DNA from 3 places in the Leuconostoc sp. S50 genome. Region 2 is predicted to be linked to each of the others. Evidence: predicted binding sites of a transcription regulator. Region 2 holds the regulator's gene; each other region holds the start of a gene.
What was found. The regulator HrcA, encoded in region 2, represses chaperone genes, less so after heat shock. The targets are predictions, from matches to a motif close to TTAGCACTCNNNNNNNNNGAGTGCTAA.

Region 1 (5,238 bases), on a different contig from region 2:
ATTATGGTACAATCTTTAAACAAGACAGCAGAATTAACAACTCAGGGTATTTCTTATCTAGGTATGGGTGCAAAGTACGGACACTTTTTAATTGGCGATCAAGCTTTCGAATTCTTTAATGAAAATAATGTCGCTGATTACATTCAAATTCCGTGGGTCAATGTTAAGGCTGTTTATGCACAAGTCAGCAAGAAACACATAGGGCGTCGTTTCAGGGTAACCACTGACAGTGGAAATTTTGATTTTTCCGCAAAAGAATCTGGCAAAGTACTTAAAGTTATGCGAGAACATCTCGGAGATGAAAAAGTGTTGCGCCAACCGACGCTATGGCGTAGTGTGTTAGCACGATTTAAGAAACGAAAGGACGTTTGAGACGTCAGTAGGACACTAAATGAAGCAATTACAAAAAAGTCAAATTATACGATATTTTACGATTATTTTTGCCTTAGAAATTGTGGCTGTTAGCATTAACTTCTTTTATGCACCGGCAAAGGTCGCTGCAGGTGGCGCCACGGGTTTTGCCATTTTGGTCAATGAATTAACCGGCGTCGATCGTGCCATTACGGTATTAGTAGTTAATATGATCATGATTGTTTTGGCGGCAATCTTTTTGGATCGTGGTACCACGGCTCGTATTACGCTAGGTAGTTTTTTATTACCTGTTTTACTGAAAATTACACCTAGTTTTCAAATTCTAACAGATCGTACCTTAGCTGTTTTGGTTGGTGGCAGTATTTTTGCTGTTGGGGTCGCACTTTTGTATCGTATTGATGCTTCGAGTGGCGGTACAGCTGTTCCACCGATGATTTTAAAAAAATATTTTCGCATTACACCAGCCTTATCTCTACTAGCAATTGATACAGTAGTGTCATTAGGTAATTTAGTGACGCAAGGGCTTGAAGCGCTTATTTTAGCGTTGTTTTCATTGGTAATCACGGCGTTTGTGATGAATTATATTGAGACAGGTTTAGACCGACGCAAAATGGTTTATATTACGACTAATGAGCGAATTGACGAATTAAAACAGTATTTGCTAGATGGCGACAAGGGTTTTACGATTATGGATGTTAGAGGCGGTTACATGGGTGATGGCCGAGAAATGTTGATGGTTGTCTTGGACAATCAAGAATACAATCATTTTCTACGAGGCATTCACGAGGTTGATCCCGAGGCGTTCACAATTGCGTATGACATTAGTGAAGCACATGGCGGCACATTTCTTTAAGGGCATGAATTAGCCATTCATGTCTTTTTTGTTTTTTTATGAATATGCTAAGATGTTTAATGAGGAAAAAAATTATGAAACCCGAAATCACATTTTTGACTACTGACGACATTGCACAAGCAACAACGTTATATATTGACGTATTTTCGAAGGCACCTTGGTGTGAGCAGAATGACTATGACGATATTTTTCGATATATCACACGTCTTTTACAAATGAATACTAATCGCTGCTATGTTTATAAAAAAGCTGACCATATCATAGCCATGGCACTGGGATATGTGAAACCGTGGCATTTGGGTATTGAATATCAGTTGGATAATTTTTTTGTTGATGCGAATTATCAAGGATAAGGTGTTGGAACTGAATTACTTGTTTCAATCAAAAATGATTTGATAAAAAATGATATACCTGCCATTATTTTAGAGACAGAAAGTCATACGCCGGCTGAAAAGTTTTATCGGCATAATGGTTTTGATGCGTTAGCGGCACAACGGTCACTAACATTAACTTGTCAACTAATTTCATAACTGTTGACCATAAAATGACATTTTTATCTGTGATACTGCAATCTTAATAAAAAATGTGATAATATAAAATCACGTGTGAATTTTTTAATTTTGGGATCGAGGGTCATGATATGTCATCTTTTAAATGTATAATTTGTGGTATTATTAGTGCAACTTTATTTGGTATTAGTGGCATACTGGCTAGTATTTTATTTCGACAAGCGACGGTGGCACCAGAATGGCTAGTGGGCGTTAGAATGTTGTGTGCAGGTGCGATTTTACTTTGTGTGCTGACTTTCTTTACTAAAGAGGCTGTTTTTTCGGTTTGGCGGCATAAAAACACAGCATTTTTGATCATTTTGTTTGGTCTTTTTGGTGTTTTGCTGGCGCAATCAAGTTTCTTTTTGTCGGTTTATTATGGGGATGCAGCCACAGCAACAGTGTTGCAATCACTCGGACCGGCGATCATTGTTGTGTTGATGAGTATATTTAGTAAACGGTGGCCATCGCGCGTTGAGTTTGTTGCGATTGTTTTGGCACTATTGGGTGTCTTCTTGTTAGTAACTAATGGTGACATTAACCATCTGAAAATCAATCCAAGAGCACTTTATTGGGGTATTATATCAGCGTTTGGTTTGGTAGGGTATACCTTGATCCCAAAACCGCTGTTACATCAAACCCCACCTTTAGTTATTGTGGGTTGGGGATTATTAATAGGTGGACTGGTCGCTAATTTCATACATCCAGTGTGGCATATTTCGAGGGCTGTTGACTTGCAAGATATCTGGATTGTTCTCGCAATTGTTTTATTTGGAACGTTGATACCGTATGCACTGTACGTCATGAGCCTAGCAGGTCTAAAACCATCATCTGCTAGTTTGTTGGGCACCATTGAACCGTTAGTCGCAACGACCTTGTCGGTGACATTACTAGGGACCCACTTGAGAGGTTTGCAGTTGATTGGCATCTTACTCATCTTGTCAACGATTTTGTTGATTAGTTTACCACTCAAAAAAATATTTACCAATAGAATCGTAACTCGTGGGTGATAAACAGACCGACGAGTTTTTTTATTTAAAAATAGACGTTGAATTTTGATATTTTCAGTCAAAAAATGTTGACATTTGCAATCAGCGTGATATACTAATAGTTGTAGTTAGCACTCACGTATATAGAGTGCTAAAACGAAAAAATCTCGGAGGTATGAATCCATGTTGAAGCCATTAGGTGATCGTGTGATTATTGAAGTAACGGAAGCTGCAGAACAAACTGTCGGTGGGATTGTGTTGGCAAGTAATGCCAAAGACAAGCCTGTTACTGGTAAAGTTGTAGCTGCGGGAACGGGTTATGTCTTGAATGATGGCACAATTCGTGATTTGACAGTTAAAGTAGGCGATGAAGTCTTGTTCGATAAGTATGCAGGGCAAGAAGTGTCATTTGAAGGACAAGATTACTTGTCGCTTCATGAAAAAGACATTGTGGCAATCGTTGAATAATAATCAAATCAAAGGAGATAGTTAAATCATGGCTAAAGAATTAAAGTTTTCAGAAGACGCACGTTCTAAGATGAAGGCCGGCGTTGATAAGTTAGCTGATACAGTTAAAACAACAATTGGACCTAAAGGTCGCAATGTTGTCTTAGAGCAATCTTACGGTGCACCAACCATTACTAACGATGGTGTGACAATTGCTAAGGCAATCGAATTAGAAGATCACTTTGAAAATATGGGCGCTAAGTTAGTTGCTGAAGTTGCTTCAAAAACTAACGACATCGCCGGTGATGGTACAACAACAGCCACAGTTTTGACACAAGCTATTGTTGGCGAAGGTCTAAAAAACGTCACAGCTGGTGCTAACCCTGTTGGTATTCGCACTGGTATTGAAAAAGCAACAGCAGCAGCAGTTGCCAAGTTGCACGAAATGTCACACACGGTTAATACAAAAGATGAAATTGCCCAAATTGCGTCGATTTCAGCCGCTAATGAAGAAGTCGGTCATTTGATTGCTGAAGCAATGGACAAAGTTGGTAACGACGGTGTCATTACGATTGAAGAATCAAAGGGTATTGAAACAACCTTGGATGTTGTTGAAGGTATGCAATTCGATCGCGGCTACATGTCACAATATATGGTCACTGATAATGATAAGATGGAAGCCAACTTGGACAATCCATATATCTTGATTACTGACAAGAAGATTAGCAATATTCAAGACATTTTACCAGTTCTACAAAGTGTTGTGGAACAAGGTCGTGCGTTGTTGATCATTGCTGATGATATTACTGGTGAAGCATTGCCAACATTGGTTTTGAACAAGATGCGTGGTACATTCAACGTTGTAGCTGTAAAAGCACCTGGATTTGGTGACCGTCGTAAGGCGCAACTTGAAGATATTGCCATTTTGACTGGTGGTACAGTAATTACCGATGATCTTGGTCTAAACTTGAAAGATGTTACAATCGAACAACTCGGATCGGCTGCTAAGGTTAATGTTACTAAGGACAATACAACTATTGTTGAAGGTGCTGGTGATAAGCAAGCTACAGCAGAACGTGTGGCAACTTTGAAACAACAAATTTCAGAGACAACTTCTGACTTTGATCGTGAAAAGTTACAAGAACGTTTGGCAAAGTTAGCTGGTGGTGTTGCCGTCATTAATGTTGGTGCGGCCACAGAAACTGAATTGAAAGAACGTAAGTACCGTATTGAAGATGCTTTGAATGCGACACGTGCTGCCGTTGAAGAAGGTTTCGTTGCTGGTGGTGGTACGGCTTTGGTTAACGCCATTTCAGCTGTTGAGGCATTGTCTGAAACTGGTGATGTGCAAACTGGTATTAACACAGTGATTAAGGCGCTTGAATCACCAGTTCGCCAAATTGCTGAAAACGCTGGTTTGGAAGGCTCAGTGATCGTCAACAAGCTAAAGGATCAAAAAGAAGGCTTTGGCTACAATGCTGCTACTGACGAGTGGGTTGACATGATTGCTGCTGGTATCGTTGATCCAACCAAGGTAACGCGTTCAGCTTTGCAAAATGCCGCCTCAGTGTCAGCTTTGTTGCTAACAACTGAAGCAGTTGTTGCAGAACAACCTAAAGAAGAAGCACCTGCAATGCCACAAGGTGGTATGCCAGGAATGATGTAAGGACATATTTAAAAGCAACCCGTAATTGGGTTGCTTTTTTTATTTGAAAAAACTTGACAAGTGTATCTAATAGATATAATATAATGGAATGGATATATCTATTAGATACACAAGGGGTACTTTATGTATGAACTATATATTTTAGGTCAGTTGCTATTCACGGACCGCTCAGCATATAAATTACGTTTTGTCTTGGAAAATATTTTGGGCGCTCATCGAAAAGTTAGTTTTGGTGTTTTGTATCCCTTACTGGACAAGATGAAAGCTGCTGGAACAATTGTGATGACAGATGATCTTGATTGGCGTGGCAAGAAAAAAATACATGTCACGTCCGCTGGGAGAGCTCGTTTTGATGAATTAATG
Region 2 (5,238 bases):
TTTGGTTCGCCACCTTCAAGGACGGCAACCGCTGAGTTCGTAGTTCCTAAATCAATACCAATAATCTTTGACATGAATATATTCTTCCTTTACTTTTTAATTAATTAGTTAGTCTTTTTAAGGTGTGGTGCCAGCGCTGAATCACCATAGTAACTATTTTGCAACCGCAACCATCGCTGGTCGCAACACTCTATCTTGTAACATATAACCCTTTTGCAAAACTTGTGCGATTTGATCTACTTCAACTTCATCACTGTCAACAGATTGAATGGCCTGATGTTTCGTTGGATCAAAAGTGTCGCCAACTTTACCTGTTGCAGCAATACCATTATCCGTTAGAGCCTGAGTCAACGTTTTAAGTGTCATTTCAACACCTGTCTTAATTTGCTTAGCAACTGCGTCATCCGCTTCAACTGCCAAAGCACGCTCTAAGTTATCAACTGCTGGCAACACTGACGTTGCTAAACGTTGTCCGTCATATTTACGAATGCTTTGTAGTTCACGTGCATTACGTTGCTGAATATTTTGAATATCTGCTTGAGATCGAAGTAATTTATCTTCTAATTCAGTAACCTTGGCAGTCAGCTCATCAATTTGTGACTGTCTTGGATCGACATCAGTCTGTAAGTCATCAACATCAGCTTCAACTTCTTGCGTTGTCGCCTCATCGTCAACAACTTGTTCTTCAACCACTTCTTCGTTTTTATCTGTCACAGGTGTGACCTCCTAAATTATGTATATTCAATCATCTTTTGACTTAGTGCTTCTCCGAAAGCGTCCATTAGTAACGCATTCTTACTATACGCCATCGGTATTGGACCAAGTAAAGCAATAACACCACTACCTTGATTAGGTACCAAGAAATCTCGCGTAACCAAGCTGAAATTGGAGAGCAGTTTTTCGCCAATTTCTCGACCAATTTTAATTTGGACTTGCGCGGAGGGTGTCGCAATTTGCCTAACCGCTCTTGCATTAGTGAGAAACTCAAGCAGTTGCTTAATATTGTTAACACCAGTTTCACCACTGAAATCAAGGACGTTGAGCCTGCCACCAATATGAACATTATCGCCAACGGAACGAGCCAATACATCACCAAACAATTGCAAGAACGCTGCCGGCGTTTGAATCATGCGACTCATTTGAGTCGGCAACTCATCAGATTGCATCATTTTTAGAACATCATTAACTGGTCGACCAACCATCTGCTCGTTAATGTATTTAACCATGCCCTCCAAAGATTCAATTGCCATTTCGTTTGGTAGTTTGAAAGTTTGGCTTGTTACCTTACCGTCATTAGTCACAAGAACCGCAATTAATTGGTGCCCCTCTAATGGTACGAGACGGAAGCCAGAAACTTTAATATCCACACGCTTAGGTTTAAGAATTAAAGCCGTATAGCCAGTCAGTGCTGAAAGTGTTCTCGCTGTTTCATCCAACAAGTCATCAATTTCATGGAAATTGCCTCGGAAAGATTGAATAACAGCACGAACATCTTGCGGAGAAGCCTTGCGGGTGACCATCAAATGGTCAAGATAATACCGATAACCCTCGTAAGATGGCACTCGACCCGCAGAAGTGTGTAATTTTTTGATAAAAGCATCAGCTTCTAGTGTCGCCATCTCATTACGAATAGTTGCAGAACTCACTTTAATATTAAGTTGCTCTTGCAGGCTTTTTGAACCAACCGCATGAGCAGTCTGAGTATATTCATAAATGATAGCACTCAAAATTAACTTTTGTCTGTCGGTCAGTGCCATCTCATCACTCCTTTTAGCACTCTTTTTTTTAACTGCTAACATCTTTTATGATACACCTATTTTTCAAAAAAGCAACCCTTTTTGGCACTCTTTTTATAAGAGTGCCAAAAAAGACACTTGATTATTCTTCAAGTGTCTCAAAATATTGTTGCGTCGCCGTTTGGTCTTTAATAAGTTGTTCAATTAGTTCCTCGGCATTATTGAATTTAACCTCACCGCGCAAACGATGATACCAGGCTACCTTAACTGCTTCACCATAAACTTCATTATGAAAATTTAAAATGTTGATTTCCACCGTCACTGGTCTGTTGTCACCAAAAGTGACGTTTCTGCCAATGCTTGCCATGCCAATAAACCACTGACCCGCAATTTCAATTTTGACGGCATAGATGCCAATTCCTGGTAGCCATTCTTGTTCTGGCGTTTGAATATTAGCAGTTGGAAAACCTAGTTCGCGCCCTCTCGCCTCGCCATGAACAATCATCCCCGTTGTCGTGTGGATTCGCGCCAATTGTTTGGCCGCCTCATCAACATTTCCATCGTCAAGTAATTTCCTGATTCGTGAAGAACCAATTTTTTGATCGTCTAAGCTGAATTTTGGCACAGTAATTGCTTCAAATCGTTTGCCAGCATAACCTTGTAAATGCGTCATGTCACTATTGGTATGTGCCGGACCATACAAGTGATCAAATCCAGCAACAACTGCCACGGGGTTTAAATGCATTAATATCTCATCCACAAATTGTTGTGCTGATAAATGCGCAAGTGCAGATGTAAAACGCATGACATACACGCGATCAACACCTAGTACAGACATCAGTTCAATTTTTTGATCCAACGGGGTTAGGTATCGTAATGGTTGGGTTAACATTTTGAAAGCGACAATCGGATGAGGATCATATGTTAATACAGCGAGTGGAACGTGACGTTTCTCAGCTTCGCGCTTAGCATGTCTGATTACCGATTGGTGGCCTTGATGAACGCCGTCAAAAAAGCCCATCGCAACAACTTGTTGAATTGGCTCGACATCATTTTGAATTGGATAGTGAAGTTTAATTATATCTGTCATATTTATTGATTATCAAATACATAACGCGAACGCCAAACTTGCTCACTGTCATCATACTGATAGACTGCTTTTAATTTATCGTTATAATAAAGTTGTTTCAAAAATGAACTTGGTTCCCAATCGGCAATTTTTTGACCATTTCTAACGGCAAACCATTCATCATCTGAGAGAACGTGAGTAGGCCAAGTCAAAATATCTTTGATCGGCACAATCGTCTGACGTAAATCATCTGGTGCAAGCTTTTCCACCTCTGATAAGTCATGAGCTTCACTCAATGTGAATCCACTACCCATCGTCCGTGTCAAACTTGTCATTGTTGCTGGTAGATCAAGCCTCTTACCAGTATCCGAAGCCAACGTCCTAATATAAGTACCTTTTGACACAGTTGCCTCAAAATTAAATTTTTGGACACTATTTTCAAAATCGATATCTGACGTTCGATGAAAATCATAAATCATTGCATCGCGTTCTGGACGCGCCACTGTCTCACCTGCTCTGGCATAATCATAAAGTCGACGACCGTTTACTTTCACAGCTGAATACATCGGTGGCATTTGTTTAATTGAACCATTTAAAGATTTTATTGCAATATCAATTTTTGCCGCCGTAATCGGTATATCGATTGCCCTTGTTGCAATTACAGCACCATCTAAATCCTCTGTTTCCGTCGCAAAGCCAAGAGTGATTTCACCAACATAGCGCTTAGGCCTAGTTTGGAGTTCATCGATTAGTTTAGTCGCCTTTCCAAGTGCAACGACTAACACACCCGCCACAGATGGGTCTAATGTACCAGCATGCCCAACCTTTTTTTGCCCAAACAGCCGACGCACCTGCCTAACAACATCAAAAGAGGTAACACCTCTTGGCTTGTTGACAACCAGAACGCCATCAATCATCTGTTTGTTTGTCATTAAAGTCATCCTCGGATTGCCAAATATTTTGGCCAGCATAGACTGAACCAAAACGGACTGTTGGAATTTGGCGTTCTGCCCAAACAACATAAACACGCACAGCCTCACTGTTTTGCGCTAAGATTTTTTGGTTAGCTGTTCCCACGACATCACCGGCATGTAATTGTTGTCCGGTACCATAACATGCCAATCGAGCAGCTTCACCTTGACCAACTAAGGTCATGGTAACACCTTGACCATGACCATCCGTAATGATTAACTTTTCGGTGGTCGATTCACTCACAATTCCGGATACTGGTAGCATCAAATTTCCGCCATTTGGAATTAACATAATACCATTGGCAGCTTGATAATGCTCATCATGGCTTTCTTTAATAGGTCTTAATTGTCCAGTGGCTGGTGCCACTAAAACAAGCGTCCCTGATTTTTTTGCCATTTTAATAGCATTGAGCCGCCCAGTCGCATTTACTTGTGTTTGTTTTTTCTTCAAGCGAAAAATTCGTTGCCAAAAATTCATTTTGAACTGCGTACCTTTTCAATATACTTTGTAATACGTTTCATGCCCTCAGCCAAATCTGCATCAGATGCGGCGTACGAAATTCTGATGTATGGATTAGGTTCATCACCATGGCTAAATGCTGAGCCGGGAATCACAGCGACTTTTCCCTGCTGTGCCAGTGCCAATGCAAAGTCATCCCCATCATTGCCTAAATCTTCAGGTAGCTTTGCAAATAGATAGAAAGCACCTTCAGGTTCAACAACCTCAAACCCCAAATCTTGCAATTGCGCCAACAGATTATCACGACGATGTTGATAGGTATCACGCATCAACACCGGTGCATCCATCACGTCACGCAAAGCAACTAATGCTGCATCTTGAACAAATGTTGGTAATGCAAATACTAGCGCACCATGTACTTTTTGCATTTCATCAATAATTTCTTTTTGCGCTAAAATAAAGCCAACCCGATAGCCTGTCATGGCATGTGATTTCGACAAACCGTTAATATAGATTGTTTGTTCAGGAATGATTTCAGCCAAGGAAACATGTTCTTTGTTATAGGTCAAAACCGAATAAATTTCATCAGAAATAACCCAGAGCTGATGCTTTTTAAAAGTTACTGCCAGCGCTTCTAATTCTTCACGTGAGTATGTTACCCCAGTAGGATTAGTTGGATAATTCATCAAAATAGCTTTTACTGGAACTTTTGCTTCAGCAATTGCTTTGTCCACCATTTCCGGTGTCAATTTGAAGTCATTTGGTGTCGTATCAATACTAATTCTGGTTCCGCGCGCCAGATCAAGTGACGCAAAATAAGGACCATAAGCTGGTTCAGGAATCAGTAATCCGTCATTAACATTTAATAGCGTTTGAAAAACGGCATTGACGGCCTCACTAACCCCCTGTGTCACAATAACGTTATCTTCATTTTTAAAATTCAAATGATATTTTTCATTGAAATAAGCAACAACTTCTTGTCGCAAATCCGTTTCACCCTGA
Region 3 (5,238 bases), on a different contig from region 2:
AGCTAAATAGAGAAATAATCCACTTAGTAATCGTTCATCTAAAATACGATGAAGCTGTTTCATGACTCCGACTGCGGCCAAGAATGCGCATGTATACGTACCAAAAATGCCAGTATAGTACATATCAAACAAAATACCTACAAGCGCAACATAAAACCATAGTGGTAATTCATTGTCAACATCAAACTGTACACCCAGAAACGCCCATCCGAGTGTGAGGGTAGGTAAAACATGCCATGGAAAATGTGTTAGTATGCCACCTAATCCTGACATCAATGTCCCATCAATAAATAATGTCAATATCAACAATACCGGATAAATGACACGTAATCTTGTTAGTTGCCAAAAAGCCATTAGTTTGCTCCAATCTGAGAAACTGCAACCATTACCGTCGTGATGTTGCCCAAATCAGCAGCTGGTTCAATATAGATTTTCTTTGACAAACCATAATCATCAGTGCTGACTCTAGCAACTTTTCCAACGTATAAACCAGCAGGAATAACACCACCGAGTCCCGATGTTTCGACTAAGTCACCTTTTTTGATTTTATTATCAGAAGTCACCTGTCCCATGATCAACTGATTTTTTTCACGATTAAAGCTTGTTACAATGCCATTAACATCCCCATTGTCACCTTTTATGGTGATAGCAAATCGATTAGCATCAGAACTTGTATCAGAAATTAAAGCGACTTTTGAGTTAGTGGTATTAACTTCACTAATGCGTCCAATAATACCAGCGCCAGCAAGAACCGGCATACCCTTTTTTAAACCAGCGTTCGACCCCTGATTAATAACAAGCTGTGATTGCCAGGTAGTTGGCGATCGGCTAATTGTTACAGCTGATATTGTTTTATAATCTGTTAACGTTGCTTTCAATTTTAACTGTTTTTTAAGAGACTTATTTTCTTCTTCTACAGTTTGAAGCCTAACTTTGTCTTGCGCAAAAGCATCAATTTTTGCTTTTAAGGCTTTATTTTCTTCAAAAGTATCAAGCAAGTTACCAATGCTGTTGGCTGTCCGACCGATTGCCGTTGTAGGAACAGCAATAACGCGACTAACGCCCCCTGCCAAATCATTCCCAAACCTCTGCAAAAAAGGGGGCGTATTTGTGCGTTTAGCCCACCAATTCGATCCTGCTATTAAACTAACAATCACAATAATGCTAACAATCAATGTAACTACAGTACGTGATGAAAATATTTTTTTCATGTTTTTCCCCAAAACGTGAAGTAGCAGAATATGCCACTAACCGCAAACAACTTCAAAATATAAAAGCGTAGCGCAAGCGCCACGCTCTAAAATACAAAATTAAGATTAACTTTGTCGCATGACATCAATTGACTTTAATGCCTCTCCGGTACCAATCGCCACAGCATCTAGTGGTTCGTTAGCAATCAGAACAGGTACTTTAGTCGCTTCCTGAATAATTTTATCCATGTCGCGCAACAATGCCCCGCCACCAGTTAGAACCATTCCGTGATCAATCACATCAGCTGCCAACTCAGGCTGCGTTGATTCCAAAGTCTCACGAATAGCTGCAACAATTTCTTGTACTGGTTCTTGAATAGCAGCAGCAACATCTTCCGCTGTAACATCAATTGTTTTTGGTAATCCTGTCAGCAAATCACGACCACGTACGGTTGCATTAGGTAAAGTTCGCGCCAAATCTAATGACGCAGCACCAATTTCAATTTTCAAACGCTCAGCAGTTGGTTCACCAATGGTGACATTATATTTATTGCGGACAAAGTTTGCGATAGCTTCATCTAACTTGTCACCAGCAATACGAATTGAACGGCTTGATACAATGCCACCAAGAGAAATTGTCGCAACATCTGTTGTACCACCACCCATGTCAACAACCATCGATCCAGTAGGATCCATAACGGGCAACCCTGCCCCAACGGCGGCGGCAAAAGGTTCCTCAATAACGTAGGCATCGCGTGCGCCTGCAACGCGAGCAGCGTCAATTACAGCACGCCGTTCAACGGCTGTCACGCCTGAAGGAACACCAATGGTAACATATGGCTTACCTATACGACCCCCAAGGGCTTTTTGCAAATAATAACGAATCATTGCAACTGTTGTATCATAGTCAGCAATAACACCATCTCGCATTGGTCTAATAGCCGCAATACTAGCTGGTGTGCGACCTAACATATCTTTTGCCTCTGAACCGACTGCAACTACTTCGTTCGTTTGAGTGTTCCGCGCGACAACTGAAGGCTCACGCAAAACAATGCCACGACCTTCAATATATACATAAGTGTTTGCGGTACCTAAATCAATACCGACATTGCGTTGTCCAAATGAAAATGCCACGTCACTGCCCCTTTAATTGCCATTTAAAATACTATTATTTTTTACTTAACTTATAATATTGTAGCATAAAAAACTTGCTTTTCGTACACTAATTTGCACGGACATACGTCACCTGACCGTGGGCATGTGCAACACCTCGAATCGCATTTTGGTACGCAAATGATGCCCACGCTTTTTGGAATGCTGGAAAGTTCTCGGGGTTGATTTTAATTTCATCTATTTTGCCATCACGCAAGTCATTCAATGCTATTGTATAATCCATGTTTCACCTCAACTACAATTGTAACACGTTTTAATTTTAGCACTCATTATTAAAGAGTGCTAATTCATTAAACTTTTTTGCTTGCTTTATGTTATAATAGTCTTATAACCTATGAAAGGAGAGTATGGCTTTCAATATCGTATAAGCCATACGTATAGTAAATATGGCACAGCAAGATCCCTTTGGTTTTAATAACTTAGACGACATGTTCCGCGCTATGAACGAACAAATGGCACAGGTTCAAGGTCAACAAAATACACAATCAAAAAAGAATAAAAATAGCAAACATCAATTGCTGGATGAATACGGCATTAACCTAACTCAACAAGCTCGTGACGGTAAGCTCGACCCCGTTATTGGACGTGGCAATGAAGTATCACGAACAATTGAAATTTTAAATCGACGTACAAAAAACAATCCCGTACTTATTGGTGAGCCTGGAGTTGGTAAAACAGCAGTTGTTGAAGGCTTGGCCTTAGCTATTGTGGCAGGAAAAGTACCCGATAAGCTTCAACAAAAAGAAGTTATTCGTCTCGACATGTCAGCTTTGGTTCAAGGAACGAGCATGCGTGGGCAATTTGAAGCAAGAATGCGACAATTGATGAAAGAAGTGACTGACAATGATGATGTCATTTTATTTATCGATGAAATTCATGAAATTATGGGCGCTGGTAACGCAGAGGGCGGAATGGATGCTGGCAATATTTTAAAGCCAGCTCTGGCTCGTGGTGAATTTCAATTAATTGGTGCCACCACCTTAAATGAGTATCGTAAAATTGAAAAAGATGGCGCAATCGCTCGCCGTTTTCAACCGGTCCAAGTTGAAGAACCATCTAAAGAAGAAACACTCACAATTTTGCAAGGAATTCGCCAACGATATCAAGATTATCATCATGTCATTTACACAGATGATGCCTTAAAGGCTGCCGTTGATTTATCCGATCGTTACATTCCAGAACGTTTTTTACCCGACAAGGCCATTGACTTGATTGATGAAGCTGGTTCACGTAAAAACTTAACTATGAATGTTGCAGATCCACAAACGATTCAAGGTAAAATCGATGCCGCCGATCGTCTCAAGCAAGAAGCAATTGACAAGGAAGATTTTGAGAAAGCTAGTTATTGGCGTGATCAAGTGAATCAACTCGAGTCACAAAAAGCACAAGTTGAGGCACATCCCGAAATGTCGAAACCACAAAACATTAATGAAAAAGACATTTTAGATATCGTTGAAGAAAAAACAGATATTCCGGTTGGCGAATTGAAAGAAAATGAAGCCAATCAACTACAAGATCTGGATAAAAATTTGTCTAAACACGTTATTGGTCAAGAAAATGCTGTTGAAACTGTCGCTAAAGCAGTGCGCCGAAACAGGATTGGTTTGACAAAATCGGGTCGCCCTATTGGCTCATTTTTATTTGTCGGTCCAACCGGTGTCGGTAAAACCGAAACTGCAAAGCAGCTTGCCAAAGAAATGTTTGGCAGTGAGGATTCAATGATTCGTTTTGATATGTCAGAATACATGGAAAAACACACTGCCTCAAAAATGATTGGTGCGCCTGCGGGGTACGTTGGTTATGAAGAAGCCGGTCAACTTACTGAGCAGGTTCGCCGTCACCCATATTCTCTGGTGCTATTTGACGAAGTTGAAAAAGCACATCCCGATATTATGAATATGTTCTTACAAATTCTAGACGATGGTCGCTTGACAGACGCCCAAGGTCACGTGGTTAGCTTTAAGGACACAATTGTTATTATGACATCTAATGCCGGTTCAACAGATACTGGTAATTCACCTGTTGGCTTTGCACAAGCGGACACTCAAAATCGACTGATGCAGCGTCTAGCAAATTATTTTAGACCTGAATTTTTGAATCGTTTTGATGATATCGTTGAATTTCAACCCCTATCACAGGATGACTTGCTTAAGATTGTTGATTTATTGTTGCACAATATGAACGATAATTTATCAGAAAACGGTCTACACATTGAAGTGAGTGATTCTGCCAAAAAGCAGTTAGTATCTTTAGGATATGATCCTTCAATGGGTGCTCGTCCGTTGCGGCGAGTGTTACAAGACAAAATTGCCGATGGCATTGCTGATTATTATCTGGCTCATCCAAATGTCCATCAATTGTATGCCGATTGGCAAGACCAAGACTTTACCATTAACGAAGTTCAAAACGAACCAGCCAAAATTGAAAAGTAAATTGAAGACCTGCGGGTCTTTTTTTGTTTGTGATATAATGGTGACATATTCAAAGGGGATTATTCTATGGCAAATACTGCACCCGTATGGGTTTACGATAAAGATATTGCAACGGGTGAACTACTACAGGAACCACGTCGATTAGACGGAGAATCTGGCAATGATTACCACGTATCACCTGTCGCGATTAAACAATATGAATATGTTGATAGCTCTGGTCAATTGACAGGGGTTTTTGGTAATTTACCACAAACAGCAGTCTTATATTATCGTCCTAATGACTGGCGAGCTGTACACCGTATTGATATGTTTGTAGAAACGTTAACCAAACTGCCAGTTTATCCCACGCCTAGTGATCTTAGTCCAATTAGCACCACAATTTCTCCGAAAGAATATTGGAGCACTCACCTTCGCGTCATTACTAGTAATGGTCAATTTTGGTA

Region 1: the regulator HrcA is predicted to act here: its motif matches at 2,891-2,917, upstream of groES (co-chaperone GroES).
Region 3: the regulator HrcA is predicted to act here: its motif matches at 2,623-2,649, upstream of IAE53_RS01035 (ATP-dependent Clp protease ATP-binding subunit).

Annotation. Positions count from the first base shown of each region.
Region 1 is NZ_JACVUE010000004.1:119,797-125,034, forward strand. It holds gene IAE53_RS05385 (DUF956 family protein) at 4-372, shown strand; gene IAE53_RS05390 (YitT family protein) at 392-1,225, shown strand; gene IAE53_RS11395 (hypothetical protein) at 1,300-1,578, shown strand; gene IAE53_RS11400 (hypothetical protein) at 1,618-1,755, shown strand; gene IAE53_RS05400 (DMT family transporter) at 1,866-2,783, shown strand; gene groES (co-chaperone GroES) at 2,946-3,230, shown strand; gene groL (chaperonin GroEL) at 3,259-4,875, shown strand; gene IAE53_RS05415 (PadR family transcriptional regulator) at 4,999-5,238, shown strand, end outside.
Region 2 is NZ_JACVUE010000002.1:194,421-199,658, forward strand. It holds gene dnaK (molecular chaperone DnaK) at 1-74, opposite strand, end outside; gene grpE (nucleotide exchange factor GrpE) at 154-714, opposite strand; gene hrcA (heat-inducible transcriptional repressor HrcA) at 732-1,757, opposite strand; gene ribF (riboflavin biosynthesis protein RibF) at 1,879-2,826, opposite strand; gene truB (tRNA pseudouridine(55) synthase TruB) at 2,829-3,737, opposite strand; gene IAE53_RS03525 (PTS sugar transporter subunit IIA) at 3,715-4,254, opposite strand; gene IAE53_RS03530 (aminotransferase class I/II-fold pyridoxal phosphate-dependent enzyme) at 4,251-5,238, opposite strand, start outside.
Region 3 is NZ_JACVUE010000001.1:234,510-239,747, reverse strand. It holds gene mreD (rod shape-determining protein MreD) at 1-354, opposite strand, end outside; gene mreC (rod shape-determining protein MreC) at 354-1,211, opposite strand; gene IAE53_RS01045 (rod shape-determining protein) at 1,317-2,324, opposite strand; gene IAE53_RS01040 (hypothetical protein) at 2,413-2,586, opposite strand; gene IAE53_RS01035 (ATP-dependent Clp protease ATP-binding subunit) at 2,750-4,795, shown strand; gene IAE53_RS01030 (MucBP domain-containing protein) at 4,862-5,238, shown strand, end outside.